3 regions of the Paenibacillus sp. Lou8.1 genome follow, and region 2 is predicted to be linked to each of the others. Evidence: predicted binding sites of a transcription regulator. Region 2 holds the regulator's gene; each other region holds the start of a gene.
What was found. The regulator Rex, encoded in region 2, represses fermentation and respiration genes when NADH is low (regulators of the CRP and FNR family bind a similar motif). The targets are predictions, from matches to a motif close to TTGTGAAATATTTCACAA.
Positions count from the first base shown of each region.

Region 1 (7,248 bases), on a different contig from region 2:
TCAGATGATGTGCGTGGCTTCCAAAGTAGCCATCCATCATCGAAACAAGGTTTGTTTTGCGTGTTTCTTCTTCTTTACCCAGTGCTTTAGGCACGATGGAGAAGGTGTTCGAGATACCATCCAGACTGTGTTCATAAGGCAATTTGGCTACGGAACTCAGAGATGCCAAAGCACCTTTTTTATCACGGCCGTGCATTGGGTTTGCCCCTGGTGCAAACGGTTCGCCTGCTTTACGTCCATCTGGTGTTGTACCTGTTTTCTTACCGTACACCACGTTGGAAGTAATAGTCAGTACAGATTGAGTAGGAACCGCATTACGATAAGCTTTATGCTTGCGAATCATGCTCATGAAGCTTTCTACCAGTTCCACAGCGATGTTATCTACACGGTCATCGTTGTTACCATAGCAAGGATATTCGCCTTCGATTTCAAAGTCAACGGCAATCCCTTTTTCGTTACGGATTGGTTTAACTTTTGCAAATTTAATGGCACTCAAGGAGTCGGTAGCAACTGACAGACCCGCAATACCACAAGCCATGGTACGGAGAATATCACGATCATGCAACGCCATTTCAATGCGTTCGTAGCTATATTTATCATGCATGTAGTGAATAACATTCAAAGTGTTCATGTACAGTTTTGCCAACCATTCCATCATAGGTTTGAAGCGGCTCAACACTTCTTCATAATCCAGAACTTCACCTGTAATGGCTGGGAATTCAGGCCCTACTTGAACGCCAGATTTTTCATCTTTACCACCGTTAATTGCATACAGCAGAGCTTTAGCCAAGTTGGCACGAGCACCAAAGAATTGCATTTGCTTACCGATTTTCATTGCCGATACACAACAAGCAATACCATAATCGTCTCCATAAATTGGACGCATCAGATCGTCATTTTCGTACTGAATGGAGCTAGTTTCAATAGAAACTTTCGCACAATACTTTTTGAAGCCTTCAGGCAATTTTTCCGACCACAGTACAGTCAGGTTCGGCTCCGGTGCAGGTCCCAGATTGTAGAGGGTGTGCAGGAAACGGAAGCTGTTTTTAGTTACCCGAGTTTCTCCAGTTACGGACATACCACCAATGGACTCAGTAACCCAAGTTGGATCTCCACTGAACAGTTCATTATAGTCAGGTGTGCGCAAGAACTTAACAATACGCAATTTCATAACAAAATGATCGACCAGTTCTTGAGCTTGTTCTTCTGTCATTGTACCCTCTTCCATATCACGTTGAGAGTAAATATCAAGGAAGGAAGATACACGTCCTAAGGACATTGCTGCACCATTTTGTTCTTTGATTGCTGCAAGATATCCAAAATATACCCATTGGAAAGCTTCTTTCGCATTGTTAGCAGGTTTGGAAATATCAAAACCGTGCTCAGCAGCCATTTGTTTCAGTTCATTCAAAGCACGAATTTGTTCGGAAATTTCCTCACGAAGACGAATTACGTCTTCTTCCATGGAATCAACTTCAAGGCTTTTCAGTTGCAGCTTTTTATCTTGGATCAAGAAGGCTACACCATACAAAGCTACACGACGATAGTCACCGATAATACGACCACGACCGTATGCATCTGGCAGACCAGTAATGATACCAGCTTTACGGGCTGCTCTCATTTCATCTGTATAAGCGTCAAATACACCTTGGTTGTGAGTTTTACGAATATGAGTGAAGATATCAATAATACTTTCTGGTACTTCAAAACCATAGGCTTTACAAGCGTCGATCATCATCCGAATTCCACCAAACGGCTGCAAAGAGCGTTTGAATGGAGCATCTGTTTGTACACCGACAATTTGCTCTTTATCCCGGTCTAGATAACCCGGTTTATGTGAAATAATAGTGGATGGCGTATTCACGTCTACATCAAGCACGCCGCCGTTTGCCAACTCTTTTTTAGTAAGATCGGATACAATATCCCACAATGCAGTTGTGTTGGCGGTAGGACCAACCAAAAATTCTTCATTGCCAACATAAGGTAAGATATTAGTTTCAATAAAATCGTTGACGTTGACTTCTTTAGTCCATTTGCCTTTTTTAAAACCTCTCCAGCCAGATTGTTGCTCTTGTAATTCTCTCTCAATCACCGACATGTAAATCCCTCCAAATTGTTTGGTCTTCCGGACTTGTGATTTTTTTCACGATAAAGCTATTTCTTGAGCCCGGCCTTTTCACCGATGCCTTACGCTCAGTGTCGGGACCTTTCTTACACCCTTATTGTAGAATAATGATAGAGTGTAGTATGTGACAAAAATCACAATATGAGTGATTTTTATCACTTTATTTTCCCTAGCTTCACGCCTATATCCTTAGCCTTGCCGTTCACCTCCCTTCCCAAACCAACAGGCCCTCTATATAGAGAGCCTGCATCGGTACTGAACGAGAAAATGCTTTTTCACAAGCCTCTTCGTACCTATTATATTATTGGTCAAAACGTCCGTAGAAGGCATTGCGATAGACATCAGCCAACTCAGTAACCAGTGGCAACTTCGGATTCGCAGTTGTACATTGATCTTCAAATGCGCGGTCAGCCAGATAGTCTACACGTGATTCGAAATCCTTCGCATCGAAACCGATTTGTTGGAACGATTCCTCGATACCAAGTGTTTTGTTCATTTTACGGATCGCTTCGATCAAGCTGTTAACCCCTTCTTCGGTGGTGCGTGCAGGCAGTCCCAGTATGCGCGCGATTTCTGCATAACGCTCATCCGCAACAAAGTGCGAATATTTAGGGAACGAAGCAAATTTTGTCGGTTTTTTCGCATTATAGCGAATGACGTGCGGCAATAAAATGGCATTCGTGCGGCCATGCGCTGTATGGTATTGTCCACCCCATTTATGTGCAAGACTGTGGTTAATGCCCAAGAATGCATTAGCAAATGCCATACCAGCAAGTGTAGAAGCATTATGCATTTTTTCACGAGCCAGCTTATCACCAGTCAGAGCCGATTGTTCTAGGTATTGGAATACCAATTGAATGGCTTTAATTGCCAGACCATCTGTGTAGTCATTAGCCATTACGGACACGTAAGCCTCGATAGCATGTGTCAGAACATCCATACCTGTGTCCGCTACAGCTGTTTTAGGTAGCGAATATACAAACACTGGGTCAATAATTGCCACATCAGGAGTCAACTCATAGTCAGCCAGTGGGTACTTCGTGTCGCCCAGGTTTTTGTCCGTAATTACTGCGAACGATGTAACTTCGGAACCTGTACCCGAGGTTGTAGGGATAGCTACAAATTGTGCTTTTTGACCCAAACGTGGGTACTTGTAAATCCGTTTACGGATATCCATGAATTTTTGTTTTAAGTTATTGAAATCAGTATCTGGATATTCATAGAACATCCACATGCCTTTAGCCGCATCCATTGGCGAACCGCCGCCCAGTGCGATGATGCAATCCGGTTGGAAACGTCTCATCATTTCAGTACCACGTTCTACCGTAACTGTCGATGGATCTGGCTCTACTTCAGAGAACACTTCGATAGCTACTGGTGTTTGGCGTTGATGCAGATAATGAATAACACGATCTACATATCCCAGTTGTACCATCATAGGGTCCGTGATAATGGCTACGCGTGTGATATCAGGCATTTTAGCAAGATACTGTGTCGAGTTTTTCTCAAAATAGATTTTGGAAGGTACTTTGAACCATTGCATATTCACCGTCCGTTTCGCCACCCTTTTCACATTAATCAGATTGACTGCCGATACGTTCGACGAAGTCGAGTTACGACCGTACGAACCGCAACCGAGTGTCAACGAAGGAAGGTTGGTGTTGTAAATGTCACCAATCGCACCATGTGTGGAAGGTGCATTTACAATGATACGTCCTGTTTGCAGACGGTTTGCGAAGCGAGCGATAACGTCCTCATCGTTCGAATGAATAGCGGACGAGTGGCCCATGCCCCCGAATTCCACGACTTCAGCAGCGCGTTGAATACCTTGTTCCGCATTTTTTACTTTATAGCAAGCCAATACAGGACTCAATTTTTCCGCAGACAATGGGAATTTTGTTCCTACCCCTTCAATCTCAGCGACCAAAATTTTAGTTCCTGCTGGTACTGTGATACCACTCATTTCAGCAATTTTCACAGCAGACTGCCCCACGATTGCTGGGTTCACTGCACATTTCTCGACATTCATAGCTCCTTGAGTGAGCTTAGCTGCTTCTTCTTTATTTACAAAATAGCAACCGTTAGCGATCATCAATTTTTTCACTTGTTCGAAGATTGGCTCTTCGATAATAACCGCTTGCTCGGAAGCACAAATCATACCGTTGTCGAAAGATTTAGAGAGGATGAGATCGTTCACAGCCTGCTTGATGTCTGCTGTTTTTTCAATAAAGCAAGGCACGTTACCTGGGCCTACACCCAGAGCAGGTTTACCGCAGCTATATGCCGCCTTAACCATGCCTGATCCACCAGTTGCCAAAATCAGCGCCACATCAGGGTGGTTCATCAGTACATTGGTCTTATCCATCGAAGGCGCTTCAATCCATTGAATACAATCAGCTGGAGCACCATGTTTAACAGCTGCTTCGAGCAAGACGCGGGCTGCTTCCGCACTACACGATTGAGCAGATGGATGGAAACCGAAAATGATTGGGTTACGTGTTTTAATGGCAATCAGCGCTTTGAACATCGTAGTCGAAGTCGGGTTTGTCACTGGAGTGATCCCCATGATAATGCCGACTGGCTCTGCTATCTTTTGAAAACTGTCAAAATCATTGTCCTCAATGACACCGACGGTTTTTTCATTTTTGATACTATGATAGACATATTCTGTTGCAAACATGTTTTTGGTGATTTTGTCCTCGTACACACCGCGTCCTGTTTCTTCAACAGCCATCTTCGCCAGGTACATGTGTTTATCCATCCCTGCGAGTGCCATAGCTTGTACGATTTCGTCAATCTGTTCCTGATTCATACTCATGAAAGCTTGCTGTGCCCGGTTCCCCCGGTCAATCAGCGTTTGAATATACTGCTCTGCGCTTTGCTCTTTTTGGATAACCTCGTTTTTAACAGCCATTTCCCTCATCCTCCTGTTATCTCGTGTACTATCTCTTGTTCACGCACTGATCGTAACACAGCTTTCTAAGATATATTGTGATTTTTTTCACAATCTATTTAAAATTTTATTTTATGAAGTGAATTAAATCACAAAGTTTGGAATTCTGCCACTTTTACCCCCTCTTCTTGCCCCAAAAACGCATTGCGCAGGTATATAATGAATTTGAATTGATCAAGTTGCAGATAAAAAACATAGGATACAAAGGGGAAATGGACGATGAGAAACCCTACAAATGTAATGGAAGCCCGCGGCAACACCTGTTGCTTCTCGGAGGCCAGCTTCAACCGGTTGCAAGTGATGATGAAAGATCGAGTTATGCCTGAAAGCTCGCATCTGTTCTGGGAAGGAGATACAGCGGATAAGCTGTTTTATATTAAGCGCGGACGCGTGAAAGTAACCAAAACAACGGATGAAGGTAAGGAACTTATTCTATATATGTATCAAAGCGGCGATCTTGTTGGTCAAGCTGATCCATTTTTCGGTACTAAGCATTCCTTTTCTGCTGAGGTTCTGGAAGATAGTGATATTGGCGTAATCGATCATACAGATTTGGAACTGCTTATTTGCCAGCATTGTGATTTTGCGATTGACTTTATGAAATGGATGGGTTCGCATCACCGTATTACTCAGACTAAGTTCCGCGATTTGATGATGTACGGCAAGCCAGGTGCTTTATGTTCAACACTCATCCGTCTATGCAATACCTATGGTGAGCCTCACGGCGAACATATCCTGATTCATAAGAAAATTACTCATACTGACTTATCTAATATGATCGGTGCGACTCGGGAAAGCGTAAACCGGATGCTTAGTGATCTACGTAAGAAAAATGCAGTAGAATACGATAACGGCATGATTGTTGTCAAGGATTTGGAAATGCTGCAAGGCGTGTGTCATTGTGAATTGTGCCCTCGTGAGATTTGCCGGATATAATGAATCGTTATTTATGTAAAAGGGAGTGTTATAAGCCATTATAGCTTATAACACTCCCTAATTTATTTCCACTCCCCTACTTATACAGGAGCAGTAGCGAAGCATTTTAACAATAGTCCTTCTTCTGGCAACAAACTTTCTAAAACTGTAAGCATAGATAACTTAAATTCCCCATCTCATAGCTTCTATGGATGACCTTGGCTTTGTTTGCAGGATTTCCACTCCCCATCGCAATAAACAACGGTACAAAGTGCTCTGCTCTTGGTACGGCCTGACGAGCATACGGTGCTTCACTTTCATAGTGATCCAAAGCCTCTATATCTCTATTTTGCACTTTTTCAATAATCCAATCATCAAAATCTATAGCCCAAGATTCTGTTTTCGTTTCCCCCCATTTGACGATACGCAGATTATGAACAGTCACGCCACTGCCAATGACCAGAATATCCTGTTCTCCCAGTCCACGTAGCACTTCACCAATGACATATTGTGCTTTGGGCGAGAGATATGGATTTACAGAGATCTGAACTACCGGAATGTCTGCCTCAGGATACATACGATGCAACAATGTCCAGGATCCATGATCCAGTCCCCTCACCCGATCAGTTTGTACGTCAATACCCTTTTGTTCATATAATTTTTCCAGCTTATTGGCCAGTTCGACAGAACCATGTGCTGGATATTTCACCGCGTACAGTTCCGGTGGGAAACCACCAAAATCATAAATGGTATCGTACACGTCATCCATCGAACTGATCGTCAACGTTTGCGCTTCCCAATGAGCAGTAAAGATAACAACCGCTTTAGGACGAATGCTTTTCCCCAGTTGCTCTAAAAATGAAGTATAGCCCGTCTGTTCAATAGCAAGCATCGGTGAGCCGTGGGCCAAAAATAAAGATGGCATCATATAAATATCCCCTTGTCATCAATAATTTATTTTATTCATTAAGTAACTTTATGTAAGTAATAGTACATAAGTAACAGAGTTATGTCAACACAGACTTCAACATACACTTAGATCAGTGATTCCATAAATAAAGATTGATATAGGTATAAGGTCATAGTAATATGTAACTAATAAATTTTGAAATTTCACTACACTTCGATACAAAGGACTGGTTTCTATGGAGATACATACTTCTAATTGCCCAAAATGTGGTTCCGTTTTTCGTCAGAACCTTAGAAACCTGTGTAGTACTTGTATTCAGGAAGAAAATATATTCTTAGACCGCTG
Region 1 is NZ_JANAVN010000004.1:42,176-49,423, forward strand. It holds gene pflB (formate C-acetyltransferase) at 1-2,098, opposite strand, end outside; gene adhE (bifunctional acetaldehyde-CoA/alcohol dehydrogenase) at 2,427-5,039, opposite strand; gene NLX78_RS06790 (Crp/Fnr family transcriptional regulator) at 5,298-6,014, shown strand; gene NLX78_RS06795 (DODA-type extradiol aromatic ring-opening family dioxygenase) at 6,154-6,921, opposite strand.
Region 1: adhE (bifunctional acetaldehyde-CoA/alcohol dehydrogenase) is a predicted target of Rex. The motif match lies at 5,115-5,132, and genes of this name have one in related genera.

Region 2 (7,248 bases):
TCCCTGTTCCCGGAGGACCTGTGAGCAGAACACCTTTTAATGGACGGATACCAAACTTAGAAATTTCATCATGTCGATTCAAAAAGTCCAGGGCCTCACGCAACTCCTGTTTAGCGCTTTCCTGCCCACCGATTTCCTCAAAAGTCAGCTTGTCCGGACCATTTTTTTTGCGTTTACGTTCTTGCCCAGCACCTACGGCCAAGCCACCACGTGCATGCATGAGCATTAACAAGCCGCTGAGCATCACGCCAGCAACTAGAAGAGGGATAATATTCACCCCAATAAAAACGAGAAATATAATAGTCACCGGCACTATGCCGATTAATGTTTCCTTGATCCATCTAGGCATTAGGCCATACCCCCATTTGCTGAGATTGACGTGGCAAAACGATAAATTTGGTCGCTTTCCCTTCGCTGAGTCGGATATAGACATTGTTCGAATCCATGTCGGTATCAGCTTTGATACCCGTCTTTTTCTTTTTCATCTGCTCAACTGTAGATGAAATTTGAGTATACTTTTTATTTTCCATCGCTTCGGCTACAGGAAACATAGCCTCAGACCACCATTGATTCAGTGCTGAATTGGAACGATCTTCAATATCCAGCTTAATGGTACGGCTGCCAATGATGGTTTGTCCTTTTTGCTTAACCACATCGACTAATCCGGCCACATCCGCCTGCGGTTTGAGATCTAGTTTCAATACAACCTGATCCTGTTTAATATCTATTTGAGCGCTTGTCACGCCTGGATATTGAGAAACCAGTTTTTCCAGAGGGCTTTGCATTGTAACCTGACGGTAAATGAACCATCCCCCAAATAGCAGCAAAGCTGCCAAAACTGCCGCCACAACGATAGGAACTGCACGCAATTTCAAACAACATCCTCCTCTCAAAATGTAAAACCCAGAAGAAACGGGACGAATGTCAACAAACAACCAAATTGCATGATCTTACAGCGATCAGCAATTCTTTTTTCTATCATTTTTGTCTATCACTTATAAAATATAGTATATCATAACGTATATCTAATATCGAAGGCAATGTGTGGAGGAGTTGTGATGAGGCAAAATCTTTGGTTAAGGTGGAGGCGAGACGATGCGTGTAGGATTTGATCTTACGATCGCTGTTGCCACCGGATTTTTTTCGATTAGATTCTTACGGAGAAAATCCGGCGGCAAAGGCGAACGCTCCGCTTCTCCAGATTCAAATCTTTCACTCCGTACTGCCCGCCATAAAGATGAATTTGCCCTAGAGAGAAAATGGATTGGTAAAGATGCTTCACTGGCTTTCAGCCCATTTTACGGCATAGCAAGACTAAAAGACGTAAATACGAATTTCATCGCATTTACGTCTTTTTCTTAAGCTTTCAATTATTTACTAGTCATTCATTCCACATCTGCTAATCCTCAACCAGCTAGTTATTGGGCAAAGTATATTTTACACCCGTCGCTACCCCATCTGAGAAACGATAAAAGCTGTAGTAATGATGACTTCCATCATCGTAAAACAACTGCCACACATATTCGCCATTGAACACACTCGGCTGAAGCCTTACAATTTTTACACCTGGAAGCTGCTGCTGAATTATTGCCGTCATTTTTTGCTCATCGACTCCATTCTTCAGCAGTTCGGTGTGAACACCGCTATTATCTGCGGCAGGTACGTTAGGTTGTCCTTCCACTTTTTGAAAAGGAACCCACACCATTATATTTTCATTCTGTGCATTTTTCCCTTGAACCACCCAATATACCTGATCCCACACAGACTTCCATGTTTGAGTCGTGCTAACCAGACCACCTGATTGCTTGGCCTTAATGATAGCGGCATTTTTCTCAGCCACCTGGTCTTGAGTAACATAGGAATAATACCAGAAAATGCTGACCAGGATCAGTATTACGGCCAAAATGGCGACCGCTATCCACTTTTTCTTATTTTTCAAACCCGTGCTTCCTCTCTAAGGGGATGTGACACCTGAATTAGCGCGACAGCAGCCCTTCAAAGGCGGCTTGTGCCTCATGTTTGATGCGTTCCTCGTCCATAGTCAGGCATTCGCCGTTTTTCACAACCTGACGACCGTCTACCCATACGTGAACCACGTCTTTGGCGCTTGCTGAGTATACCGCATGGGAAATAAGATCTGTACGCGGCAAGAAATGTGCCTGATTCAGATCCAGCGCGATAAAGTCAGCCTTGTTGCCTGCTGCCAACGCTCCTACTTCTTTTAAACCAATTGACTTTGCACCGTATTCTGTTGCCAGACGCAGCGCTTCACTCGCAGGAACTGCCGTAGGGTCACCAGATACACCCTTGTGAATAAGTGCTGCCAGACGCATTTCCTCGAACATATCCAGGTTATTATTACTGGCAGGACCATCCGTTCCGAGAGAAACGGTAACCCCTGCACGCAGCAATTCAGGCACTCTTGCCACACCACTTGCCAGCTTCAAGTTGCTACCTGGGTTGTGCGAAACCGCTACACCACGTTCAGCCAGTAAAGCTATTTCTTCGTCATTCAAATGAACGCCATGGGCAACAAGCGAAGGACGGGAGAAAAAACCAAGCTTATCCAAGTGTGCAACTGGACGCAAACCGTAGTCACGTACGTTTTGCTCCACTTCGGCGATCGTCTCAGACATGTGCGTATGCAGCGGCAAATCCAGATCATGCGCAGCTTGTACGAATTTTTCAATAAACGCAGGTGGACAGGTGTATGGCGCATGCGGTGACATCATCGTTGTAATACGCCCGTCTGCTTTACCATGCCAGTTACGCGCAAAAGTTACGGCCTCAGCCAGCTTGATTCGCTGTTCTTCCTCCGAACATAGTCCAATTGCTCCACGCATCAGACTTGCACGAATACCTGACTCTTCAGCCACACGAGCCACCTCATCCATATGATCGTACATGTCCAGGAAGGTCGTTGTTCCACCTTTCAGCATTTCCAGCACAGACAACGACGTACCCCAGTACACGTCCGTAGATGTAAACTTGGCTTCCATAGGCCACATTTTTTCCTGAAGCCATACTTGAAGTGCCAAGTCATCTCCATGCCCACGCAGCAGAGACATCGCCGCATGACCATGAGTATTAATCAGACCAGGTAAAAACAAAAGCCCCTTACCATCGATCGCTTCCGTCTCTTCCTCACCCGAAGGCAAAGTCTCGCCAATGTAAGTAATGCGGCTATCTTCCACAATCATAAAACCATGGATTACCCCAGCTTCTGGTCCATTTACGGCAAAAGAGCCGTTTTTAATCATCCATTTATTCACTGTCATATTGTGTTTCTTCCTTTCCGTCCTCCAAATAATAAGCGAGGCTAAGCAAATCAGTTGTAAAGTCTGTGGCATGAATCCGAATGTTGGCCGGTGCCTTGAGAGTAGTCGGTGCAAAGTTCAGGATCGCTCCAATTCCGCTATCAATAAGCCTGTCAGCCACGTGCTGTGCTTCAAAATCAGGTACGGTAATAATCCCGATTCGAATGTTTTTTTCTTTCACAGTCGTTTCCAGTTCATCCATCGGTTGCACGACCAATGTATTGATCTTGGTCCCTACCTTATCTGGAAACGCATCAAATACCGCTACAATCTTCATATTGTCTTTTAAATAAGCGTTATAATTCGAAAGGGCTTGCCCCAGATTACCCGCTCCGACCAATACTACATTAATTTGCTGATCGATTTTCAGGATATGGCGTATTTTCTCAATTAGATAAGAAACATCATAACCGATACCCTTCCGACCAAAATCTCCAAAATAGGCGAGATCTTTACGGATTTGGGCCGGGTTTAAATCTAGCCTCTGTCCCAACTCTTGAGAAGAGACCGTAGCCACCTCCCGTTTGTGAAGTGCATTCAGATAACGTAAATATACGGGTAACCTCCGTACGACAGCCTCTGAAATTTTATCTGATTTCATACTTGCTCCCCCTAATTGTAACGAACATACTTAGTGTCCGTCCGTTATGCCTCGGTCTCCGGGGCGGATTGGAGCCATTCGGCGATGCGGGGCACCATTTGCTCCGATGGCATATGCTCCATTTTTGGTCCCGGTAACGAGTACAAAAAGTGCTTTCCGTAATAGGATTCGATCACACGCGTATCGTAAACGATAACGACCCCGTGGTCGCTCGCTGTACGAACCAACCGACCAAATCCCTGTTTGAAGCGAATGACCGCTTGTGGTACAGACAGCTTCATAAATGGATTCTTCTTCTGCTGCTGGAGCAGCTCGCTTTTTGCCTCCAGCAACGGGTGATTCGGCGGTTGAAACGGCAAGCGAACAATGGCCAGACAAGTCAGAGCCTTCCCCGGAATATCGACGCCTTCCCAGAAGCTGCTGGTTCCCAGCAATACAGAAGCTTTGGCTTCCTGAAAACGGCGGGTTAGCTTGCTGCGACTCCCACTGTCCACACCTTGTCCCAGCACAGTAATTTCGCTGGATGCTAAGGCCTCTTTGAGCGGCTCATACACTTGCCGGAGCATCCGATAGGAAGTAAACAGAACGAGCATTCTCCCCCGCGTCGCCTGAGCAGTCGCTCCTAGAGAGCTAACGAGCATATCTACAAAGTGTGCATCTCCTACACTGCCCTTCACGCTTGGGAAATCCCGTGGAATGACCAGCAACACCTGATCCCTGTAATTAAAGGGTGACGGAAGCTGCGAAGTCATCAGCCGCTCTTGATCTGCGGCCTCCTGCAAGCCGAGCTGATCGATCATGTACTGAAACGACTTATCTACCGATAAGGTAGCAGACGTCAGAATAATGCTTCTTTTTTTGTCAAAAAACATTTCTTTCAACTGGCGGCTCACATCGACGGGCACCGCATAAAATTGTAATGATTTACTGCGGAATTGCCCACTCGCTTCGAGCCAGTATACGGTTGTTTCATCATCGAGTCGCATAAAAAAGCGCAAATTTTCTCGAATCCCCGCCAGATCCTTGAGCAGACCCGTGATATCTGTAATAAGGCTATCCGCCGCATAATCGTCATGTTCTTCCTTGACGTCCAGCATCAGCTTGTCGCCCTTGCGCAAAATTTCACTCATCGTTACATATAGCTGATTTTCCAAAGCCCCCGCCTGATCCCACTTTGCAGGCTTGGCTGAAGGTTTGAGACGGGAAGAAAACTGTCCTGTTTCACCCGGTGTCGCATCGCTTCGTTCTGGCAACATGCCAAACAGCTTGTCGCTTAGCAGGTCCCAAGTTTCCTTAACCTCTAACACGAGCGGATACATCTGATCGATGGTTGAGGCCCAATCCGTCGACTTCTCGTGCCCCGATTTCGCCAACTGTTGACGAAGTGAAGGCAGTTGTCCATTCTTGCTGTCTTTGAACAGTCGCGTCAGTGTATGCACGAGTGTGAAATATTTCATATGCATACCTAGGTGCTTACCAGCTACTTCCTCCAGGTGATGGGCTTCATCAATCACCAGATGTTCATAGCTTGGCAACAACTGGTGACTAGCTTTGACGTCTGTAAACAACTTAGAGTGATTCGTAATAACAACATCCGCTATCCCTGCTTCATGGCGTGCACGATGATAATAGCATTTGCGGAACCATGGGCAAGAACGACCAAGACAGGACTCTGAATCACTCGCCACCGTTTCCCAGAAATCTCCACCACGGTTGCTCAGATTCAGTTCTTCATCATCACCGGTTTCTGTTAGCGTCAACCAGACGATCATCTGAGCAGCTGTAATTAAATCTTCCTTCGGTGTCGCGAAGTCTCTTCTGTTTATTTTATGTTCAAACTTACGCAGACACAAATAATGTCCCCGACCCTTGAAAATAGCAGCCCGGAACGGAAACGGAATCACCTTGGTCAGCATCGGAATGTCGCGCTCGCGTAATTGCTCCTGCAGGTTGATCGTATGTGTACTTACCATAACTCGCTGTCCTTTTTTCACACTGTGATACAGCGATGGGAGCAAATAGCCGAGGGACTTCCCTGTTCCTGTACCTGCTTCGATCAGCAGATGCTTGTCTTCACTCAGTGCCTGATTTACACCCTCAATCATCTGTATCTGCGCCTCGCGCTCCTCATATTGGCTCAAGGATGAACGCAAATTGTCCCGCACATCATCCATGTACTCCTCAAAGGAAACACCTGACAGTGGATTCGGGTCATCTTCTCTACGCGGAGCAGCTAGCTCCGTCCAATCTTCCACTTTTAGCGCAAGCTGACGAAAAAACTGATGTCCCTCCAGATCCTGAATAGGATCAAGCTCTTTCTCTTCACGCACCCCATCAAGAAACCATCCAAGGTCACTGTCTTCCTCTGCAAACAAATCGCTAAGCCGCTGTATCGTTATCAAAGGTAATGCTTGAAGCTCACCCAGACACTTTAAAAACACCTCAGCCGTAGCCAACGCGTCGCTGTCTGCTTGGTGAGGGCGATCATGCGCCAGCCCAAACTCAGAAGACACAAAACCCAACTGATACGAAGATAGCGATGGAAACATAATTTTCAGAAAATCCATTGTATCCAAGATTCTTCCGCTAAACGGCAAATAACCGCACCGATCCAGAGCGTTTTGCAAAAAATTAAAATCAAACGCCACATTATGACCGACCAGTACAACATCGTCCAGCATAGGCACGAGCTCCATCATCATTTCTTCAAGTGCAGGAGCATCCTTGACGTCATCGTCTGTAATTCCGGTCAACCCGGTGATAAAAGGGGGAATAGATCTGCCAGGGTTTACATAAGAGCCGTAAACACGGGAAATGCTGTTATCATGATCTATAATTGCAAGTCCGACTTGAATGATGTCATCCGCGGACTGGGTGCCTGTCGTTTCAAAATCCAATACCGCAAATTTCATTCGGGCTAATCCTTTCTTATGACACTTACAAAAATAATAACTCTGTATATTAGCATAGCAGAAGATCGCCTGTTTGGAAATTAAGACAGCCAAAAAAGACGATGCACACGCCGCCTGAGAGGTGGGCATGCATCGTCTTGCTCGGTGTCTGACAACTACATCCAGGTCATCATGGAGCTGTCGTATCGAAGCTTTTCGGTACCGGACAGACAGGCTTCCATATTGTGCAGCGGCTCGGGTAACGCAGGATCGAACTGATGTGCGAGAGCAAAACATTTTTGCGCCTCCTCTACGTCAGCCTGCTTTGCCAACAGACAGCCTAGCGCATTATAGATGACCGCCTTCAGTCCTGCCTGCTCAGTCAGGTCCAGCACCTTCTGAAAATGGCATACAGCCTCTGCTGGATCATCTAGTTGAA
Region 2 is NZ_JANAVN010000016.1:108,868-116,115, reverse strand. It holds gene NLX78_RS21590 (AAA family ATPase) at 1-349, opposite strand, end outside; gene NLX78_RS21585 (hypothetical protein) at 342-875, opposite strand; gene NLX78_RS21580 (hypothetical protein) at 1,096-1,362, shown strand; gene NLX78_RS21575 (cell wall elongation regulator TseB-like domain-containing protein) at 1,415-1,939, opposite strand; gene NLX78_RS21570 (amidohydrolase) at 1,977-3,278, opposite strand; gene NLX78_RS21565 (redox-sensing transcriptional repressor Rex) at 3,265-3,918, opposite strand; gene dinG (ATP-dependent DNA helicase DinG) at 3,963-6,830, opposite strand; gene NLX78_RS21555 (tetratricopeptide repeat protein) at 6,986-7,248, opposite strand, start outside.

Region 3 (7,248 bases), on a different contig from region 2:
ATGTCAGAAAAACAAAAAAAGCTGTTCTCCAGCAGAGAAACATTTCGGTCTGCATGGAGGACAGCTTTTATTTTTTAATTAAAAGGGACACTTGTGTGCGCTTCAAACTGCAAAATGAAGCAAACATTGCAATTTTAAATTTCATTTGATATTGTACCAGTAGGCATAGCAAAGTCCCTCTTCCTGACAAGAGGGTAAACACAGTTGGACAAGTCCTACCTTGACTGACCGTGATACTATTTGCTCAGCCCATCACAACCATATAAGGAGGTGTACAACATGGCAAAAGACGTTCTGTGTGAAGTCAATTCATGTACGTACTGGGCCCAAGAAAATAAATGTAGCGCTAGCTCCATTTATATCGTAAGCAACAGACCTGAAGACACTCACAAATCCGAAGAAACAGACTGCAAAACCTTCGAAGCCAAGTAAATCTTTGAATTCAAGCCTAAGCTTTATAATGAAGGAGCCCATGCCCGGGTTCCTTCTTTCTTATGATATTCTAACAAGAATGATAATTATTATCAAGTCCTTTTTCGGTACAGAAAAGCGCTATTCAATCCACACAATCATTTCTCTGCTCAACGTCTGGTTGCAGGCTTACTTTATAAAGCCACGTCGAAAAGGACCCTGCTGTTCTCTCTAAAAACAAAAAAAGAAGCGTCGCTCTGAACGATTCGCTTCTTGTGCTTGACCTTTTGTAATTGTTCTTGCTTGGTCGGCTTCATTCGTATGTGCTGTGAAATCTCGCCATAATGGTCATTCGTTTTGCGGCTTTGTGCCGCGCAATAGATTCCAGCGCGCTTTGCCTTGCTCAGCGCTTTTTGTGTTTGAGTACGTGCCATACGGCTTCACTCTCCTTTATTGGACTCCTTTTATCATAGCATCCAATAGTCAAATCGTGAATGGTTTGTCTGACTCAAGCATTCTTCAATTCATTAAATGTCTGAAAAAACATCTGGATCGCCACTGGAGGCCGCTACAATAAAAACAATAACTATAAAAATGATGATCAGTGTATAAATCAGTGTACCGATAATACTACATACCAATCCAGCAATGGCCATACCTCTGCCTTGCTCGCCATGACGGTTAATTTCCTTCAGGGAAAGACTGGACAAAATAATACCCACAATTCCGATAATCAACCCGAGATAGGGAATGACCACAGATAAAATCCCAAGCACCATCGAGGCAACAGCTTTACTATTTGTAGGTGGAACTACTGGAGGCGGGTTAAATGGGGCGTTATAATCGTTCGTCTCCTGAAAAGGATCGGAAGATTGAGGCTCCTTGTACAAATCACTCATCTGTTAAATTCAACTCCAATAAGTAAAATAGCAATTATATAAGTTCTAGGGTACCACAATCTTACAAATCAGGACAGTACTTATTTCAATTTTTTAAATTAGAACGTTAAAAAGAAGAAACATAGCGATATTAGCACTTTTTGAGGTAACCGGGCATACAGTATTTTACCTGTTACAGATCAATTGCGCTCCATGAGAGCATCCTGCCAAGGAGGTCGGAGCTATGCTATATCGTGCAACATCCCGCAGAAAGGGCTCGCCTCACAAACGTTTAAATGCAGAAACACTTAGGAAAATATCCGCTGCCATGCTACCCTTTTACAAAGCTATTGCAACCCGACGTGCTTTTGCCGTCCAATGGTCACGAGCTGTCGTTCAGGGCAATTTGGATCGGATGAAATCCCTTCTCTGCTCAGTAGCGCCATTTGCCGCCAAACAAGGCTTAGGCACGAATGGCATCGGCTACTTCATTTCCTTTTTAGCTCAGCCACCGATGCTTTATTATACGAATGGAACGACGATTCCACCGGGGACTGTGCAGTTTACGTTTGAGCCGAGAGTTCATCGCGCCATCGCAAAAGCCGTTTTTCCGCTGTATCGCGAATTGGCACGCAATCCATGTTTTGCTTCTGCCTTAGCTAAAGCGATCAACAGACAAGACCAGCGTGCAGTTCATGTCATAATCCGTAGTTTGATTCCATCCTCTGCACTGAAATCCGTACAAATTGAGGATGATGGCTTTGCCTTGCTTTTTAAGTATCCCTTTAGCAAGTATCCCTATCGCAATCTGCTCTTTCAGGAGTTCACTTAAAAAGGTCGCTACTAGCGTGCTTGCTTGAGTTTTCCAATGAGCTCTTTTCCCAGTTGTATAGCCATATCTGTCAGCACTCTGATTTCGTCCTTGGTTGCATGATCCAAATGCGCCCCGCAGCAAATGGCAAAATTGCCCGCAAACTCTTTTCGCAAGCGAACTGCAATTTCTTCGGTAATATAAAATTCCTTATGGTTTTGTAATTGCACAGTTTGAATCGGCTCGAGCCTGGCCCCTGCTGTAATCGTTCCCAAATGCGGCTGATCACCGCCAGAAATGAGTACAATGATATCTTCCCCCATAAAATAGGCATCCAGCACAAGACGGATACGTCCGCTTTCTTTTTGCAAATGAATCATATAATCCTCTCCTGCTAAAAATATTATTGTGAAACGATTCACTTTATGAGCATTATTCATTGTATCGCTTCCTGAACGGCTCGACAATTAAAAATGGCCCACAGCAGCCTCTATAAACCGTGGCTTGCTGTGGGCCTTCATTGCTATTCTAAAAGAAGCCTTCCCTTTCCTACTGGCTGTTAACGGATCGTGATCGTATGCACAGTCTTACCGCTTGCGCCGTCATTATCCGTCACCGTTAGCTCTACGGTATACGTTCCAGCTGTGGTGAATTTATGCTTCACCTTGGAACCGACTGCCGTATCGCCATCGCCATCGCCAAAATTCCAGCTGTAGCTGACGATTTCACCATCTACATCACGGGAAGCTTTGGCGTTAAATTGTACATTTTTGTTCTTCTTAGCTGATTCATTAGCCTGAATAATGGCTACTGGCTTTTCATTGGATGTAGGTGGATTCGGATCAGGGTTCTGTCCTCCACCATTGGTTACATACAATTTTCCCGGCGCCTCCGTCTCCACTTCATTTCCCGCTGCATCCCTTACCCGGATCACGATGACTCCGCCTTCCAGGTTCAGAGAAGATGAAGTGAAATAAGTACCTTCATAGTGGCCTGACGAAGTTTCATTTAATGGAATATCGTTGCGGCCCAAAGTGGACAGGTTGAAAGGCAGCTCCACATGGAAGGACGCCTCCAAACCGGATGCACTGTCAAAGGATACTCGTACCGACTGCCCTGGAGTAATACGCACATCCTCAGCAGGGCTAATGTTTTCAAGCTTCGGCAGAGCTGAATCGACATACACCGAGCGCGTAACGGTTGTTTCGTTTTCGGCAAGATCCTTGGCCGTCACCGTAATTTGATTTTCGCCTTCGTTGATAAGCAATCGCTTGTTAAAGCTGCCATCACTTCCAAATTCAGCGGGCTCACCGTTAATCGACAATTCGGTGAGGAACTCGTCGTACACGGTACCGATAACACTAACTACACCCGCGTTCGTACGGGCTCCTTCATCAGGAGAAGTCAGGATCAGACCCGGTTTAGTCTGATCGAGCGTCACAACTACCGTTTCGGAACGATCCGTTAATTTGCCGTATACCGCTGCTTGAACACTTAGCGGATTAGCACCTGGCTGAAGATCAACCGACAAACTGAACTGACGATCCTTCACTTTCGTTGTGCCAGCCAGCTCCTTACCGTTAAAGAGCTGAATATCGGCTCCTTCTGCCGGGGAAGTTCCTGTTACGGTAATCGACTCTTCCTGCGTATACGTAGCCTTCGTAGGAGTCGTAATCGTTGGAGCATTCACCGGATATCTGACGATAGCCCGGATCATGTAGTTCCCTTCCTCCTCAGGTGATTGGCTCCATGCTCCGCTTACACCTTGCCAGCTGCGAAGTGCATTCGGGCCACTCTCATCTGTAGCAAGACCTGGCGACTGTGTGCCTACAGCAGACTGTGTATATACGATGTAGAAGTCACCTTGAACCGTCACCGGCTCTGGAAGCTGCACCGTCGTCCATTGTGTCTCATCCCTTACGGCAGTCCCGTCGAATGGACCAGCCAATAATCGTCCAGGTGCTCCTGCCGCACCGGAGGCGTCATAGATAGAATATTGGAATGCCGTTCCTCCCGGATTCGGAAAGGCAGAGTTCCAGAACAAAAGCGATGCTCCTGTCACTTGAGCCACTTCCGACTCAGGCGTCATTCTGACTGCCCATGAATTGCCTGCCGCGTTAAAGGCTCTAGCATTTTCTCCTGTCCCGTCATCGTAGGCAATGCCTCCCTGGAACCCGATGAAAGGTTTCAACGTGACATTCGCTTCCACACTACCGTTCGCAGGAGCAGTAACGGATACACTGTCGCTATAATAATTCTCAGCTGAAATGGACAATGTGTATGTTCCTTCCAGCACGTCCAGCGTAAATTCTCCAGCCTCATTCGTCTCTACCGGAGCAATACGTGCATCCTCCAGCACCAACACTTTCGCTTTTTGGATCGGTTCACCGGATTGCTTGTCGGTAATGACCCCGTGAATCGTACCGTGAGGTACGGCCTGAAGACTAAAGTTTGCTCTGATGACCTTGTTATTCTCAATCGTGACTGCTTTCGTTTGAGGCACATAACCATAGGCTTCAGCCTTCAGCGTATAGTCGCCCGCTACATGGGTAAAGCTGTATTTGCCCGTGGTCGGATCCGTTTTCACCGAACGTCCGGTTTCCAATACCGTAACCGTAGCGCTGGCTGGAAGACTGTCGAGACCGACACGTCCACTATCCACCGTTGTTTCTGCCGGCTTCACTTTCTCCTGGAATTCACTCTTTTCAGTGCTTGTAATTTTGTACAGCGGGAATTGTTCTTCCGCTTTTTCCAGCTTGATACTCGACTCAGGTACGATGTCCTTGGTCACTGTCGCAGCTGGAATGCCCAGCACACGGAAATCGTCAATGTACCAGCCGTTCTTGTTCACACTGTTATCCGATTTCAAACGGAAGCGAATTTGAATCTCATTGCCGGTGTAGCTATCCAGATTGTAATAAACTGGAGTCCACTTTTTCCCGTTCGTGTTGTGAGAGAACTTGCCCAGCTCGCTCCACGTGTCGCCATTGTTTTTGGACACTTCCACATAACCGTAATCATAGCCGGCCTCAATTTCAAACCAGTGATTGAAGGTCAGTGTTGCGTTGCGTACAGCCTGCAAATTAATTTTGGGAGAAACCAGCGAAAATTCAGCTCCGTTCTCATAATTGCTATCAAGATCGGTTGCCCACACATTGGGTCTGGACGCTGCGCTCTCTGGTCCTACTTCCTTGGGAATGCCGCGTTCCCACTCATCCTTGGTACCGGAATGAGTCCAGCCATTATCCGAGCTGCCGTCAAAATGATCGCTATACAGCGTATCTGGCACGTCTACTCTTAGAGAAGCCTCATTCGACTTGATTCCTTCATTGCCACTATAATCCTCAGCCGCCACTGCATAATGATAGGTCGCTCCACCGACCGTGATGGTATCTGTGAGTGTCAGTGCTGAGGTTGTACCGATGGAAGTATAATTTTTGCCCGATTGGGTAGAACGATACACCTTGTACTGCTTTACATCATCATCGGAGGAAGCATTCCAGGCCAGTGTGACGTTGCCCACAGTATCTGCTTCAGCAGTCAAATTGCTCGGCGCAGCAGGCGCAACGGTGTCTGGCTCCTGAATCGACAGATCGTCAATATACCAGCCATCTTTCACAACCGTATTGTCACTCGTAAAGTTGAACAGGAGGTATACCTTTTGACCCGCGAATGCCCGCAAATCAAGGTATTGTGTTTTCCAGCCGTTGCTGGTGCCGGTAAACGATAATACCTGCTCAAACGCATTCTGATTGTTTGTGGTTGCTACGTACACTTTGCCGAAATCAGAATTGTTTTCAAGATCGTACCAATGCTTGAAGCTGACCAGTGCCCCTTTTGAGCTCTCGGTCAGATCAATCGGAGGGGCCATAAAATAACTGTTGGAGTTGGCCTGATATTGGCCTTCGAGATTAGTCGTGATGACCTTTGTACCCGAATGTGCGCTTTTAGGGCCGCTTGTCGGAGTTCCCCATTTCCAAACACTGCCCTGTCCACCGATATTAATACCGGCAATGTCTTTTTCGAAGTCTTGTGTGTAGCCTGGTTTTACGCCTTTGGAGATTTTAACCTTGTATACTTCAGTTTCAAATCCATTATTACCATAATCATTTACACGAATATAGTATTCCAGACCAGCGCTGTCCACCAAAAAAGTCGGGATAGACGCTTGATATGTACCATCTTTGCTGTCGCCGGACGTCCGTTCCAACGGAATATATACATAGTTTGACGTACCTGCTGTTTTGGCAAATGCCTCAACGGCTGTCACGCCGACATCATCCGTTACATGAGCAGTCAGAGGTATATCAATACCCTCGAATGCCGCTGCGGGCGGTGTATGCTCGAGAACAGGTGCTTCCAGATCGTCGCCACCCGTTACAACTTTACCAGACACGGAGCCCAGACCTTGCATGACCGAACCGACTGCATCCAGCGCATTAATGACACCATGTCCGTAACCATTATTTGGCGAAGTAGGATATGTGCTGTCCGTGCGCGGTGTAGCTGTGTTCATCAAAATTTCCTCAAGCTGATCTACGGTAAGCGAATGATTCGCTTGCAGCAACAGAGCTGCAAGGCCCGCAACATGAGGTCCCGCCATGGAAGTACCGTTATACCCGCCTTTATAGGCGCCACCAGCGACAGATGACCGGATATTCACACCCGGTGCGGAAACTTCTGGCTTTACCTCACCATAGGGTGATGGTCCTAACAATGAGAAGCTGGCCAGATTATCATTGCTATCCGTGGCTCCAGTAGCGAAGGATTCCGGATAGTTCGCCGGATTGGCTACCGAGGCAGGTCCGCCTGGATTGGAGAGAGAGGTATTACCTGCGGAGAATTCGGGGAAGATTTGAGCATCCCGCCATGCCTGAACCACAGGCCGGAACCATTCATCAAGACCCGGTCCACCTCCCCACGAGTTGTTCACTACGTCTGGAGCAAGCTCGGGATGAAGATTCCCTTGAGCATCTTTTGGCGCAAGCAGCCATTGACCACCATCCAGTATAATCGCATCCGTCGTTTCCGGATTAAAAATCCGAACCGCAATCCACTTCGCACCAGGTGCAACGCCAACTCGATTCGTTCCGTTTTCCTCAGAGCCGACCATCGTGCCCATCGTATGTGTACCATGGGAATCGTCTT
Region 3 is NZ_JANAVN010000011.1:167,622-174,869, reverse strand. It holds gene NLX78_RS17150 (DUF1540 domain-containing protein) at 280-432, shown strand; gene NLX78_RS17145 (hypothetical protein) at 606-845, opposite strand; gene NLX78_RS17140 (DUF4190 domain-containing protein) at 939-1,310, opposite strand; gene NLX78_RS17135 (hypothetical protein) at 1,534-2,121, shown strand; gene lpdD (prenylated flavin chaperone LpdD) at 2,133-2,480, opposite strand; gene NLX78_RS17125 (S8 family serine peptidase) at 2,660-7,248, opposite strand, start outside.
Region 3: lpdD (prenylated flavin chaperone LpdD) is a predicted target of Rex. The motif match lies at 2,507-2,524, and genes of this name have one in related genera.